DNA from 2 places in the Hoeflea phototrophica DFL-43 genome. Region 1 is predicted to be linked to the other one. Evidence: riboswitches for the same ligand, from Rfam matches in the RefSeq annotation. Region 1 holds a riboswitch; the other holds the start of a gene.
The links. A riboswitch is a leader RNA that binds a small molecule or an ion and turns the genes downstream of it on or off. The one in region 1 is predicted to bind thiamine pyrophosphate.

Region 1 (7,531 bases):
CTGGCAGAGGAAGGCGCGACGCTCGAGGCGCTCGGAGCCACGCTTGGAATTTCCAAGGAAAGGGTCCGCCAGATCGAAAACCGCGCTCTGGAAAAGCTTCGCGCAGTGCTTTCCAGTGAAACGCCGGAAATCGCCAGCCTTTAAGCCGAGCGGGGCTGCCTCGCTTAGGGGTCTGGTCTCCAGGTTTCTCCGAAGAGAGGCCCTGCCTATCTGTCAGAGACAATCTTGACCTTCTGCCCGGCCCTCAGCGAGGCGCCGGGTGCAATCGCGTTCAGAAGTCTAAACAGGTCCATCTTGCGTTCGACACCGCGCATGCGTGCGGCCAGGGATGCGACTGTATCGCCCTGAGCCACCGTGACGATTCGAATCCGCAAGGGTTCGAGTGCCTGGATTTCACGGTCCGACAGCACACGAAAGCCTGATCTTATTGCGGAGGCGGTGGGTTCCAGATCGCTGCTGCCGCGAGGTGCCGCTGTCAGGAAGCGATAAATCCGGTCTTCGAACCGGATCACGGTGATATCAAAATCCCATTTGTCTGCGCTGGCGCGTGCCGTGGCTGCCGGCAAACCGCTGATGCGTGTTTGGCGGATGGAGCTTTCGTCCAGCCCGGTCACCCATCCGCTGGCGATGTATTTGGACAGAGCCTGCCGGTTCTTGTCTGTCACGCCATCAAAGCGGACGGCTAGATCCCTAGGTCCGGTGGCCAGCACGGCGTCCGCCTTGTTGTCGATCCTGAAGCCGTTGGGCACCGAGAAGCGGACCCCAAGCACGGGATGAAGGAACTCTGTGCCGCGGACATAGCCTTCATTCGGGCTGTCCCCGAACAACAGGCCGTCAATGCCCTGAAGATAGTAGTCGCGCCCGCGATCTCCGACGCCTTCAGGACCGAAGGCGCGCGCATGGTTCTTGGCAAGCTGCATGCGCTGAGGGGCATTGGGATGGCTTGCAAGAAAATCCAGGTTGGTGTCGGTGTCCGGATCGACAGAATTGAAGCGTTGATTCGCGTCCATCGATTCGAGGAACCGGGCGGCGGCGAAGGGGTCGTAACCTGCCTCTCCGAGCATTCTCACACCGATGACATCAGCCTGGAGTTCCTGGTTGCGCGAAAAGGCGGCGAGTGAAAGCTTGCCGCGGGCGAGCACCTGCCGTCCGGCGATGGAATTGGAAAACAGCTCTTCAGCGACCTGGCCGGCGAGCTCGACTTCCTGTTCGCGGCGCTGGCGCTCAAGTCCGTGGTTGGCGGTGACATGGGCCATTTCATGGGAGAGAACCGCAGCCACTTCCGATGCGTCATTGGCAAGGGCGAGCAGTCCGCGGGTCACATAAAGATATCCGCCGGGCAGCGCAAAAGCGTTGACAGCGGGCGAATTGAGCACGGTGATGCGGTAGGCCTGCTGCGGGTTTTCTGAAACCAGTGTCAACGCGCCGACAATGCGTGCCACCAGACGTTCGGTCTTGGCGTCACGATATTCGCCGCCATAGCTTGCGATGATCCGGGGATGCTCATTGGCGCCGATCCGTGTGCGCGGGTCGGACGCGCCTGCGCTTTCCGCCGTCTGCGGTACGTTCGATGGCCGCAGATTCGGCTCGTAGAAATCCACGCCAAGGTTCTGGCAACCGGCAAGCAACAAAGCCGTGCCGAAAAAGGCTGCCGATCTAAGGCTTGCGCGTTTGGGTGCGCCGATCAAGATCAAATTGGACGCTGCAGTCTTGGCCATTGTCCGTGTCTGCGTTCGGTTTCAATCTTGCCGGAACGGAGGCTTGGGAGCATCGGCGGCCGGAGCGGAAGTGACGGGTTTATATTACTTTACACTGCTTCTCCAGTGGCAAGCAGTCACGACCAAAATGTGGCGCGGGCTCAAGAAGTGGCGGAACGGCCCAAATATTTCTCGAGATCGGGCAAGTCGCGGCGTTCAAAAAAGCCGGCTATGGACGCATCCGCAGTGATCCGTCCGCCCGAGACGAACAGCACCTGCTGGGCCGCCGTCCTGGCTTCATCGGGATCGTGGGTGACCATGATCACGGTCGCGCCGACTTCGGTGCGGATATCGAGCATCAGGGACAACATGTCGGCGGCCAAACCGGGGCCGAGGCCATCAAACGGCTCATCGAGAAGCAGCAGCGGCCGGTGGCGGGCAAAGGCGCGGGCCAGCGCGACACGCTGGCGTTCGCCGCCTGAAAGCGTCGCCGGCATGCGATTGCCAAAACCGGCAAGGTCAACGCGCTCCAGAGCCGCCTCGACACGTGACCAAGCTGCAGCGTCAAGCCGCAGGGCGGGATCGAGGCCAAGGCCGATATTTGTGCGGATGTCGAGGTGGGCGAAGAGGTTGTTGTCCTGGAACACCATTGAAACACCGCGTTCGGCCGGAGCAAGCTCATTGACCCGTTTTCCGTGGAGACGGATCTCGCCGCTGCGCGGAGACAAAAAGCCGGCGGCGAGATTGAGCAGTGTCGATTTGCCTGCGCCCGATGGTCCCAGAACGGCGGTGACGCTGCCTGCCTCGCGGCTGAAGGAGAACTCCGCGCTCAGATTCCCGACGCCGAAGCAAACCGCGTCGAATGTGATTGCGGGGGCGTTCAACGCCTCTCCTCCTTGCTGGGATTGCCTAATCTGTCGGCCATCAAGATGAGCCCCATGGTCGCAATGCCCAGCAAAAGCGCAAGTCCCGCGGCGTCATCGGTCCGGTAACTGCCGAGTTTCTGATAGAGCAGCCAGGGCAGGGTGATGATGCGATCGCTGCCAAACAGTGCGATTGCGCCGAGATCGCCCAGTGACAGCGCCAGCGCGAAAGCAAAGCCGGTGGTCAGCGGCATCAGAATGGCCGGCAGATCAATGTGCCGGAGCCGGTTGAAACCCGTGATGCCGAGCGATAGCGAGAGCCGGCCATTGCGTGCCATGGCGGTCTGATAGGCGGGTTCGAGCACCCGCATCACAAAGGGCAGCGCCATCAGCGCATTGACAGTGATGATAGCTGCCAGAGGTGCTGCGAGTTGCCCCGCGCCGCCGCCGAGCATCAGAAACCAGCCGGCGCCAAGGACGACCGGCGGGACCAGCAAAGTGAGTGATCCCGCAGCTCCCGAAAATGTGGAGAGTATTGCCAGACTTCGTCTGGTGGGTGGATCGCCGGCGGAATGGCGTGCACGGACCATCAGGCCTGCAATCAGGATGGCGAGCAAGGCCGCCGCTGCACCAATGCCGAAGCTGGTTGCCGTGGCGCGCCAGAACAGTGGATCGCCAAGCAGTCTGGGCAGGTCTGCGGCAAGGCCGGCAAAGACCACCGCTGCCATCGGACCGGCCACGAACAGCGCTCCAAGGCCAATCAGCAGGGCATCGGGCAGGGTTGCCCATCCGCCACGCACATCGGGCCGCATTGTGCCACCGCCCTTGGTGCTGCCCGGATCGGTGGGAGCCGAAATAAGCTTCAGTCCGGCCATGATTGCCAGCGTGAGGGCGATCTGGATGCCTGAGAGCAACACCACGCGGTTTGGATCGAAGTCAAACCGCAGTGCCTGATAGATCGCCACCTCCAGGGTGGTGGCAGCCGGGCCGCCGCCCAGAACCAGCACGAGTGTGAACGATGTGGCACACAGCATGAAGACCAGACCCGCAGCGCCTGCTACAGACCGGCGCATCGTCGGCCATTCGATCAGGCGAAACAGGGTGAAGCCACCGAGCCCGAGATTGGCTGCGGTTTTCCAGTACTCGCCCGGCAACCGCTGCAAGGCCGGAAGGATCAGCCGGGTGGCCAGTGGCATGTTGAAGAACACATGTGCCAGCAGGATTCCGCTAAGCCCGTAAATCGAGAAGGGTGTCTGGACGCCGAACAGGGCCAGGCCCTGATTGGCGAGCCCGCTGCGGCCCCAGATCTCGATCAGGCCGAGGGCCGCGACCAATGGGGGGAGGCCGAGCGGTAGCGCAAACAAGCTGATCAGCCATTCCCGGCCTGCGAAATGGGGTCGCCGGGCAAGCGCACGGGCAAGCGGGATGGCGATCAGCACACTGAGCAGTGTGGACAACCCGGCCTGCATCAGCGTGAACCAGGTGATGCGCATCAGGTATGCGCTCTGGTTGCCCGACGCGCTGCTGCTGCCTCCGCTCGAGATTCCAAAGGAAATCAATACGGCTATTGGTACGGCCAGGGCGAGGCCCACTGCGACCAACGCAATCACGCCGCCCATACGGGCGGCGTGATGTTCAGGTCCTGTCAGTGAGCTTGTCAGCACGGGATGAACGCCACAATCAGCGGCTCATGGCGCCGAGCCATTCGTCAATCCAGGCTGCGCGGTTTCCAGCCACCTCTTCCGGTGAAAAGAGCAGGGTCTTTTCCGGATTGACCAGGGTTGCGAATGCCTCCGGCAGGTCGGTGGAGGTTGCTGCTGCCGGCCACATCCAGTTGTTGGTCGGGATTTCGTTCTGGAAGCCGGGGGTCATCATGAATGCGAGGAACTCGCGTGCCAACTCCTTGTCGGGTGCATTTGAGAGAAGTCCTGCCACCTCGATCTGAAGGTAGTGGCCTTCTGAGAACTCGGCCGCACGGTAACGATCGGTGTCTTCAACCACCATGTGGTAAGCGGGTGAGGTGGTGTAGGAGAGCACCATTGGGGCTTCGCCCGAAGTGAACAACCCATAGGCCTCCGACCAGCCCGGCGTGACGGTGAGAACGCGGCCAGAGAGTTTTTCCCAGGCGGCAGCGGCCTCATCGCCATAGACCGACTTGACCCAGAGCAACAGACCGAGGCCGGGCGTGGAGGTGCGTGGGTCCTGGATCACGATCTTCTGGTCTGCATCGCCTTCGACAAGATCCTTGAGGCTTGCCGGCGGCGTTTCGATGCTCTGACTGTCATAGATCACGGCGAAATGGCCGTAGTCATAGGGAATGAAAGTATCATCCGCGAAGCCACCTGGAACCGAAATCGCTGCGGTGTCGAGGCCGTGCGCGTCAAACAGGCCGGTGGCCTTGGCTTCTGCGACCAGATTGGTGTCGAGCCCGAGCACGATGCCTGCTTTCGCCTTTTCGCCTTCCAGCTTAAGCCGGTTCAGAAGCGCCACGCCATCGGCAACGCCGACCCATTTGAGGTCGCACTCGCAGTTGGCCTCAAAGGCAGCTTCGATCTTGGGCCCTGGACCCCATTCCGCGACGAAGCTGTCATAGGTGTAGATCGTCAGTTCCCTGTCGGCACCGATGGCGGGCTGAACAATGAAAGGGAATGCTGCAACAAGTGCAGCAGAAAAAAGGCTTGTCTTGCGCATCGATCGCGCCTCCTTGTGTTGTTAAAACAGGAATAGGCGCGTAATCGGCGTCTAATCCCTCCGCCGGTACAAACCGGATCAGGTTCTTCGGGTTGGCCACTTGGCCTCTCAGCCCGGTTTTTGACGCCAGGCACCCCGTTAGAGCGAGACAAGACATAGAATTTCTCGCCAACTCTGGCAAGTGCGGCAAAAGCTGCTATTGGCTGTCCGCGATGAAATCTGATCTGACATTTGCAATCCTGCTTGGTGGCGCACTGGTGCCTGATGAACGGGTCCGGACCCTGGTCCAGGGCGCTCGTGCGATCGCGGCTGATGGCGGCATGGCGCATGCGGCGGCGCTGGGGCTTAAGCCGGAACTCTGGGTGGGTGACTTTGATTCCACGGCCGACGATCTGCTGGCACGTCATAGCGGCGTGCCACGGCAGGCGTTTCCGGCGGAGAAGAACTTCACCGACGGAGAACTTGCCGTCGAAGAGGCGATCGCCCGTGGTGCGACCCGATTGATCCTGGTCGGGGCCTTTCAGGGCGCACGTACGGACCACGCGCTCGCGCATCTCATGCAGGCCGTCACCCTTGCCGAGCGCGGCCTCAATCTGGTGCTGACCTCGGGGACGGAAGAGGCGGTTCCGTTGCTGCCAGGGTCGCTGACGCTTGATCTTCCTGCCGGGTCGCTCATGTCGGTGATCGGGTTTTCGGATCTTGGCGGTCTGAGCCTTTTGGGCGTGAAATATCCGCTTCAGGAGGCCGATATCGCTTTCGGTGCCTCGCGCACCATATCGAATGTGGTCACCGGTCCGATGACCGCGAGCCTTCAATCCGGGCGGGCGCTTGTGCTTGCCCGGCCGCATGATTTTTCCGGAAGCTGACCATGGCGCCACCGATTCTCAAACTTGACGACATCAGACTGTCCTTCGGAGGCGCGCCGCTGCTGGACGGAGCGGAACTGCAGGTGGAGCCGGGGGACCGGATTTGCCTTGTGGGCCGCAACGGCTCTGGCAAATCAACTCTTTTGAAGATCGCGGCGGGACTTGTCGAGCCGCAGTCGGGTGAGATCTTCAGGCACCCGTCCTCGACGATCCGCTATCTGCCGCAGGCGCCGGATTTCGGGGACTTCACCACGGTTGAAGCCTATGCGGAAGCCGGGCTGGGCCCCAGCGACGATCCGCACCGGGTGAGTTACCTGCTTGGAAATCTGGGTCTGGATGGGGCTGCCGACCCGCAGACTCTTTCAGGCGGTGAGGCGCGCCGTGCAGCCCTGGCCCGTGCGCTTGCGCCGGAACCCGATATTTTGCTGCTGGATGAGCCGACCAACCATCTTGATCTGCCGACCATCGAATGGCTCGAAGAAGAGCTTGTGCGTGCGCGTGGCGCGCTGTTGGTGATCTCCCATGACCGGCGCTTTCTCGAGCGCGTCGGGCGCGCCACTGTCTGGCTTGACCGAGGACGGTCGTTGAGGCTGGAGAAGGGGTTCGAACATTTTGAGGCCTGGCGTGATGAGGTGCTTGAGGCAGAGGAGCTGGAGCAGCACAAGCTGGGACGCGCCATCGAGCGCGAGGAACATTGGCTGCGCTACGGTGTGACCGCGCGGCGCAAGCGCAACATGCGACGGCTTTCGCAGCTGCACACCATGCGGGCGGACCACCGAGGCCACAAGGGTCCGCAGGGGCGGATCAACGCGCAGGTGGCGGAGGGCCGGGACTCGGGCAAGCTGGTGATCGAGGCGGAAGGGATATCCAAGGTCTATGACAAGGCACCGGTGGTTCGCGATTTTTCGATCCGGATCAATCGCGGTGACTGTCTGGGCATCATTGGTCCCAATGGTGCCGGCAAGACAACGCTGCTGAAGATGCTGATTGGCGAATTGGAACCCGACACCGGGTTTGTGCGGCATGGATCGAAGCTTGACATCGCCGTGCTCGACCAGCGCCGCGACGTGCTCAATCCGGATGAAACGCTGGCGCATTACCTCACCGATGGCCGTGGCGACAGCCTTATCGTGAATGGCGAAGCCAAGCATGTGACCGGCTACATGAAGGACTTTCTGTTCCAGCCGGAGCAGGCGCACACGCCGATCCGGAACCTTTCGGGTGGAGAGAAGGCACGGCTGGTGCTGGCGAGAATTCTGTCGCAGCCTTCGAACCTGCTGATCCTTGATGAGCCGACCAATGATCTCGACATGGAAACGCTGGATCTGTTGCAGGAACTGGTGGCGTCCTACCCGGGCACCGTGATCCTGATCAGCCATGACCGCGATTTCCTCGATCGGACCGTGGGATCTGT
Region 2 (7,531 bases), 170 kb from region 1:
GAATGTCTCAGGCTCGGTCTGCGCGGCGCAGCCCGAAACCACGATGCGGGCGTGGGGGTTGTCGCGCCGCAGCCTGCGTATGGTCTGCCGCGCCTGGCGCACCGCGTCCGCGGTCACCGCACAGGTGTTGACCAGCACCGCATTGTTGAGCCCTGCGGTTTCCGCGGCCTTGCGCATGGTTTCTGATTCGAAGGTGTTGAGGCGGCATCCGAAGGTCACCACCTTCACTCCGCTCACGCAAGCACCTCGTCGGCCTGCCAGGCGCCGGTCAGCGGGTCGACCCGGCCGGAGAATTCCCATTCCGCAGGCCCGGTCATGATCACGTGATTGTTCTCGCGCCATTCGATCTCAAGCGGACCGCCGGGAACATTCACAGTGACTGTGCGCCCTGTGCGTCCGGTGCGGGCCGCCGAGACACCGGCCGCGCAGGCCGCCGAGCCGCAGGCGCGGGTCAGGCCGGTGCCGCGTTCCCAGGTCCGGATGTCCAGTGTGTGATCATCGATCACCCGGGCAATCGAGATGTTGGCACGTTCGGGGAAGATCGGATGATTCTCCAGAAGCGGGCCAAAACGCTCGAGATCATAGGACCAGACGTCGTCCTTGACCCAGAAGACGGCATGCGGATTGCCGATCGCCACGGCCGATGGTGAATGCAGCACCGGCGCGTCAATCGGGCCGATCTGCAATTCGATCCGGGTGGTGTCGTGGAACTCCTCGGCCAGCGGGATCTTGTCCCAGGCAAATTCCGGCCGCCCCATGTCGACCGAGATCAGGCCGTCTTCGTGTTCCTCGGCGGTGAGAATGCCGGCCAGCGTCTTGAAGGTGAAGCTCTTGCGCCCGGTTTCCGACGCCAGCGCCTGGACCACACAGCGCGTGCCGTTGCCGCAGGCCTGGGAGCGCGAGCCGTCGCGGTTGAGGATGTCGATTCGGTAATCGACGCCGTCGAGATCGATGTCGTGGATCGCCATGATCTGGTCAAAGCCGGTCCGGTCCCCGCTCGCAAGCGCAATGGCTGCCTCCGAGGTCACGGCATCGCTGCGGCCACGCATGTCGATGACGACAATGTCGTTGCCCAGTCCGTTCATCTTTGCAAAAGGAACCGTCGATTCCATGTGCGCGCCTACCAGTTAACTTCCCGGCCTATATGGCTGAAAAGCGGCCGGATTACCAGTGTGCCGGACCTGATCTTACCTTCAGGCCGTCTGCGGAAGATCCCAGACTTCACCGACATGAAGCGGCCGGAAGCGCTCGGGCGCAACGCCCTTTTGGGCAAGCGCGGCATTGAGAACGTCCTTGGGGGCGTCACGCCCCTCATTGGTCAGCTGGAAGGTGCCCCAATGGTGGCCAAGCGCGTAGTCGGCACCCGAGAGCACAAAACCCTCGATGGCTTCTTCCGGGTTCTGATGCTGGTCCTTCATGAACCAGCGCGGCTCGTAGGCGCCGACGGGCAGGATTGCGGCGCGGAACTTGCCGTGGCGTTCCCTCGCATTGGTGTAGGGCCGGCCCTTGTCGAAGCCGGTGTCGCCGATATGCAGGATCTTGCCGCCGGACGTTTCGATCACGAAGGCCGCCCACAGCGCCATGGAGCGGTCATTCATGCCACGCGCCGACCAGTGATGGCAGGGTTCGAAATGGATGGTTGCTGGTCCGGATTTGACGGCCTGACCCCAGTCGCCGGTCATGATCTGCATACCCGGAGTATGGTTCTTGATGATGGCGTCATTGCCAAGCGGCGTGATCACCAGCGGATTGTGCGCCTGCCGCAGCCGCGCCAGGGTGGTCAGATCGAGATGGTCATAGTGATTGTGCGACAGCAGCACCAGATCGATCTTGGGCAGGTCTTCAAAGGCGACGCCCGGATCGATGATCCTTTTGGGGCCTGCAAAGGACACCGGGCTGGCGCGGTCGGACCAGACGGGATCGGTGAGGATGTTGATTCCTGCAGTCTGGATCAGCATCGTCGCATGACCCACCATGGTGATTCTCAACGCATCGCCTTCAACCCGGGCTTCCGGCTTTGCCGGTGCAAAGGGGCTTGAGGCGCTTGCAGGCCAGGTTTCGCTGGTCTCGCCAAGCTTCCACTTGAGCAGCTCCGAAAATCCCTTGGGCGCCGAGCCGTCGGGATTGAAGAACCGGGTCCCGTCGAAATGATCGCTGACAGGGCCGGAATGATAGGGATTGTTGGCGCGAATGAGTGCCATTGCGGTTCCAGAGGCGCCAAGGCCAAACAACCCTGCAAGCGCGGACATTTTGAGAAAAGAGCGTCGGTTCATGGTGTGAAATATGGGCTTTCTCAGAAAAGGATCAAGAGACTGGCTTGCCCGGTCCGCGCGCCGTTTCAGGCAAGATGTTGCTGTCTGTGGCAAAGGTTCTTTAGGAAAACTCGGGTATCTCTGACTTGGAGAGGCGCTCACAAACGCGCAACCAGCGCCCTCTGCCTGATTGGCCCAAGGAAAGAAGATGAGCTTCTCGACTCCGCTCCTCGTCGTGATAACGGTGCTGGTGATCCTTCTGATCGTCATAACCGTCCGGTCGCCACAGGCGCCGGGGCGAACCGCTTTCGGGTTGGCCGCCGTGGCATCGCTCTGGTGGACCGCCATGGTCGTGCTTCGCCTCAACAGCGATGACCTGACGGACAAGATAATGTTCAGCAGGCTGGCCTGGTTTGGCATCATGGCCACGCCTCTGTTCTGGTCGGCAGCCCTTCTTGACCATGCCGGCTTCAGCCAAGTCACCAAACGCCTGCCCATCACCATCATGTTCATAGTTAGCGCGCTGGCTGGCTTGGGCGCCCTGACGGATGGCTATCATCACGGGCTCTACACCGGAATCATCAACGAAGAACGGCCGAGCTTCACCTACGGATGGCTGTTCTACACGTTGTTGCTGGTGGCGTATCTGTGCATGATGCTGGCATGCGCGATGTCGATTTCGCAACTGAAGCGGGCCGCCCGTCTGCACAGAAACCAGATGATTGCGCTGCTGATCGCAACATGTGTCCCGTGGGCATGCAACGCGGCTTTCGTTCTGTTCGGGTTCCGGCTTTTCAACGATGACCCGACGCCCTTCGCCTTCGGTGCAACGGTGTTGTCCGTGCTTTTTGCCCAACACCGCGGAAAACTGTTCACTGCACCGCCCATTGCCCGGGGCATCATTTTCTCGGTTCTGCCGGATCCGATCGTCGTGCTTGCGCCGAGCGGTCTGGTTCTCGAAATGAATCCGGCAGCGGAGAAGCTGACGGGATTCAGCAACGAAACCGTGGGGACCACACTGCCGCCGTTTCACCCGCTGATGGGTCTTGTCGCTGCGGACGGGGGGCCCGGGACAAAGAAACCGATTGTTCACTTCGCCGCGATGGGGAAGATCTTCGAAGTCTCGGTTCAGCCACTGGAGCGCTGGGGCCGGCAAGGCAGCATCATGTTCGTGTTGCGCGACGTCACCGAGCGCGAAGCAGCGCAGCAAAGCCTCTCGGATACCGGGAAAGCGCTGAAACTGCGCCTTGAGGAAAATTTGCGGCTGCAGGAGAAACTGGAGCGGCAGGCTTTTGAAGACCACCTGACAGGTCTGTTCAATCGCCGTCACGCCAGCTCCACCATGCCGCCTGTACTGGCGAGTGCGCGCGAAGACGCGCCGGTTTCCTTGATCATCGTGGATCTTGATTACTTCAAGCAGGTCAATGACCGCCACGGTCATGATGTCGGCGACAAGGTGTTGCAGGCTTTTGCAAGGATCCTCAGTGACAGCTTGCAGGCCGGAGAAATTGCGTTCCGCTACGGCGGCGAGGAATTCCTCATCGTGTTGCCGGGCGCAGGCCGCAATCAGGCGCTGGAACGATGCAGTTTGTGGCGGCAAGAGCTTGCCGCGCTGACCATTGTAGAGCTGAAGGACGACCAGCTGTCTTTCTCTGCAGGCATAGCCTTCGCACCCGAGGCAGGCGCGTCGCTGACAGAGTGCACAAAGGCAGCCGACATTGCCCTTTACCGGGCAAAGATATCCGGTCGCAACACGGATGTCGTCTGGGGCGAGCATCTTGGCGGCATGAGCCGCGACGGGTCAACCGACAACCGCAATGCGGTCGAGCGCCGGACACACAGAGCCTGGGTGTGATGCCTGGCGCGCTGGATCGGATTGCCTTGCGCAACAATCTCCACGCATCCTTTCAAATCTCAGACATGGATGACGGTACGGCGCAGGCATTGCCGTTTTGAAGCCGGCTTAAAAAACCACGCCGCTTGACCAAAAAGACTCTTGCATTTGCATGCAAAGCCTGTTGAATACGGCTCACCACAGGGGTGCCGCGTAGAGCCGCGGCTGAGATGCGGGCGACAAGCCTGCGGACCCTCGAAGCTGATCTGGATAATGCCAGCGTAGCAAGGAGGAACCAGGATGTTCGCAGGCGCGCAAGTCTCCCTTTACCCCATGACCGACGGGTTCGTGGACGTGATCATGTCGTCACTCTCGGCGCTGGATCCCTATCGAGAGCGGCTCAGGATCGAGACCGACGATATCTCCACGCTGATCGTCGGGCCGCCGGAAGTGCTGTTTCCCGCCCTGCGCGATCTTTATGTCGCAGCCGCCGCGTCCCGGCAGCATGTTGTGCTGCGGGCAACGCTGTCGCGTGGCTGTCCCGGCGAGCCTGATGACCCGATCTGCCAGACCAATGCGCTTGCCAATCCTTCCGAACCGCTTGATTCGCGGCAGGCCGGGGCCTTGGCCGCTCTGGCTGAAACGCCACAAACCGGCGAGACGGCGCGGGCGCAATTCTCGCTTTATGTGATGGGTGCCGGCGACCACATGGCCGAAATCATGGGCTGCATTGATTTCCTCAAGAGAAGCGGCACGTTCGACCGGTCGAAAAATTTCTGCACCCGGCTGATCGGCGATTCGGGTCCGGTATTTGCCACACTGCAAGAGGCCTTCTGCCGCTTCGGCCCGCCGCAGGGCCATGTCACCATTGATCTGACGGTTTCAGCCAACAGTCCTTCGATCGCCTGATCCGATGGCCCGTTTGTTGTCCCGCCTGCCGGCGGCACGGTTTCGCCGTGTCCTGCCCGCAATTCTCAGTGTCGCGGCTCTGCTCGCGGCCTGGGAAGTCTATGTCCGTGCCTCGGGCATTTTGGCGCTGGTGCTGCCGGCGCCCTCACGGGTGATCGGCCAGATCGTGGCCAATCGCGAAATCCTGTGGGCCAACACGCTGCCCACGCTCACCGCAACCCTGACCGGGTTTGCCTGTTCGCTCAGCGTGGCGTTTGCGCTGTCGGTTCTGATCGATTTCATCCCGCGTCTCAGGCGTGCCCTGTTCCCGGTCTTCGTCATCAGCCAGACCCTGCCGCTGGTGGCGATCGCGCCGCTGGTGGTGCTGTGGTTCGGCTTTGGCCTGACCCCGAAAATCCTGCTGGTGGCGCTGGTCACCTTCTTTCCGATGCTGATCGCGCTGGTGGATGGCTATCACTCCACCGATCGCGATATTTCGGCACTGCTGGCGTCGATGGGTGCGTCGCGCGCCACGATCTTCCGCCGCGCCCGGCTGCCCTCGGCGACGCCCTATTTCTTTGCCGGCTTACGGATCTCGATCACCTATGCGGTGGTGGCGGCGATCTTTGCCGAATATGTCGGCGCCCGCGCAGGGCTCGGTATCGTCATTCTCAATGCCAAGAACAGCTTCCGGCCCGATCTGATGCTGGCCGCGGTGGTGATCAGCTCAGCGCTGACGCTGGCCCTGTTTGCGGCAACGGCTCTCGCCCAACGCATGGTGCTGGGCTGGCGTCATGCGGGGGCGGGTCAATGAGCGCGCTGATGCTTGCAAATCTGGCGGTCACACTGGGCGGCACCCCGGTTCTCGACAACATTTCCCTGAGCGTGGCCAGGGGCGAGTTCGTCTCGATCCTCGGGCCATCGGGCGCGGGCAAATCCACCCTGTTCCGCTTGCTCACCGGTGCGATTCGTCCCGATGCGGGCACGATCCTGGTCGATGGCGCGCCGCTTTCACAAACACAGCGCATATTCGCCTTCATGCCGCAGCGCGATGCGCTGATGCCGTGGCGGCGGATCATCGACAATGTCACGCTCGGCCTTGAGGTGCAGGGGGTGGACCGGGAGGCCGCGCGGCGTCATGTGCTGCCGATGTTTCCGGCCTTCGGGCTAGAGGGGTTCGAGCGCCACTACCCGGCGCAGCTCTCGGGCGGCATGCGCCAGCGCGCAGCGCTTTTGCGCACCATCGTTCAGGACCGCCCGATCCAGCTTCTCGACGAACCCTTCGGCGCGCTCGATGCGCTGACCCGGGCCGAAATGCAGCGCTTCATCGAGCGCAGCTGGAGCCAGGCGCGCTGGACCATAGTTCTGGTCACCCATGATGTGCGTGAGGCGGTGGCGCTGTCGGACCGGATCTACGTTTTCTCGCGTCGGCCCGCCCGGATCCTAACCGAATTCCATGTTCCCTGGCCGCGCCCGCGGCTGGGCGGCTCGTTGCCGCCAGAGGCAAGCCGTCTTGAGGCCGAGCTTCTCGACACCCTTCTCAACCAGACAGGAGACTGATCATGAAACACATCCTTGCAGCGCTTGCCCTGCTTGTTGCCTTGCCGGTGCAGGCTGCGGAAAAACTCACCGTGGCGCTCGACTGGACGCCCAACACCAATCATGTCGGCCTCTATGTGGCCCAGGCCAAGGGCTGGTTCACTGATGCCGGTCTTGATGTCGAGATCCTGCCCTACACCGACACCTCGTCGGGCACGCTGGTGGCGACCGGTGTTGCAGAGTTCGGAATCCTCAGCGCCGTCGGCTTTCACAGCCAGCGCTCGATGGGGGCTGACATGACAGCGGTGATGGCAGTGGTGCAGCATGAAACCGGGCGGCTGGTGTTCAACGGTGAGCGCGAGGACATCCAGCGTCCCGCCGATCTTGATGGAAAGATCTATGCCGGCTTCGGCAGCGCCTGGGAAAATGCGCTGATCTCCTCGATCATCCGGCATGATGGCGGCGAGGGCAGGTTCGAGACGGTGACGCTCGGCACCTCGGCCTATGAGGCGCTGGCCAATGGTTCAGTCGATTTCACCCTTGAGGTGCGAACTTGGGAAGGGGTGAATTCGGTGCTGCTCGGCCGCCCGCAGCGCGCCTTCAATTATGCCGATTATGGCGTGCCGGATCAGCACACCACCTTCCTGGGCGGCAATGCGACCTGGCTTGCGGCCAATCCCGCCACGGCCGAAGCCTTCGTCAAGGCAGCCCAGCGCGGTTATGAATTCGCCGCCGACAATCCGGATGAAGCCGGTGACATTCTGATCGCGGAGACCAACGGCATGCTGTCCAATCCCGATCTGGTCCACGCCTCCATGCAGGCGCTGGTCGATGGCGGATTCCTGCGCGATCCCGGCGAACCCGCCGGGCTGATCGATCCGGAGCTGATTTCAGGAATCACCGCTTTCCTGTTCGAAGCGGGGATCCTGCGCGACGCCAATGGTGACGTGCACAAGGCAATGCCGGATGTGTCGGGCTGGACCACCAACCAATATCTGGCGCAGTAGCTCGCGGGATC

Region 2: it holds a riboswitch for thiamine pyrophosphate, as region 1 does, so the genes downstream of both, HPDFL43_RS20580 (YkoF family thiamine/hydroxymethylpyrimidine-binding protein) here and thiB (thiamine ABC transporter substrate binding subunit) in region 1, are expected to answer to the same signal.

What each region holds. Positions count from the first base shown of each region.
Region 1 covers NZ_CM002917.1:4,176,971-4,184,501, reverse strand. Annotated here, with positions in the region: gene HPDFL43_RS19805 (RNA polymerase factor sigma-32) at 1-144, shown strand, start outside; gene HPDFL43_RS19800 (M48 family metalloprotease) at 207-1,718, opposite strand; gene HPDFL43_RS19795 (thiamine ABC transporter ATP-binding protein) at 1,859-2,581, opposite strand; gene thiP (thiamine/thiamine pyrophosphate ABC transporter permease) at 2,578-4,179, opposite strand; gene thiB (thiamine ABC transporter substrate binding subunit) at 4,241-5,251, opposite strand; TPP riboswitch at 5,290-5,399, opposite strand; gene HPDFL43_RS19780 (thiamine diphosphokinase) at 5,464-6,117, shown strand; gene HPDFL43_RS19775 (ABC-F family ATP-binding cassette domain-containing protein) at 6,120-7,531, shown strand, end outside.
Region 2 covers NZ_CM002917.1:4,343,394-4,350,924, reverse strand. Annotated here, with positions in the region: gene mtaB (tRNA (N(6)-L-threonylcarbamoyladenosine(37)-C(2))-methylthiotransferase MtaB) at 1-237, opposite strand, end outside; gene dapF (diaminopimelate epimerase) at 234-1,112, opposite strand; gene HPDFL43_RS20590 (MBL fold metallo-hydrolase) at 1,194-2,249, opposite strand; gene HPDFL43_RS20585 (diguanylate cyclase) at 2,461-4,107, shown strand; TPP riboswitch at 4,279-4,392, shown strand; gene HPDFL43_RS20580 (YkoF family thiamine/hydroxymethylpyrimidine-binding protein) at 4,387-4,995, shown strand; gene HPDFL43_RS20575 (ABC transporter permease) at 5,000-5,788, shown strand; gene HPDFL43_RS20570 (ABC transporter ATP-binding protein) at 5,785-6,534, shown strand; gene HPDFL43_RS20565 (ABC transporter substrate-binding protein) at 6,537-7,520, shown strand.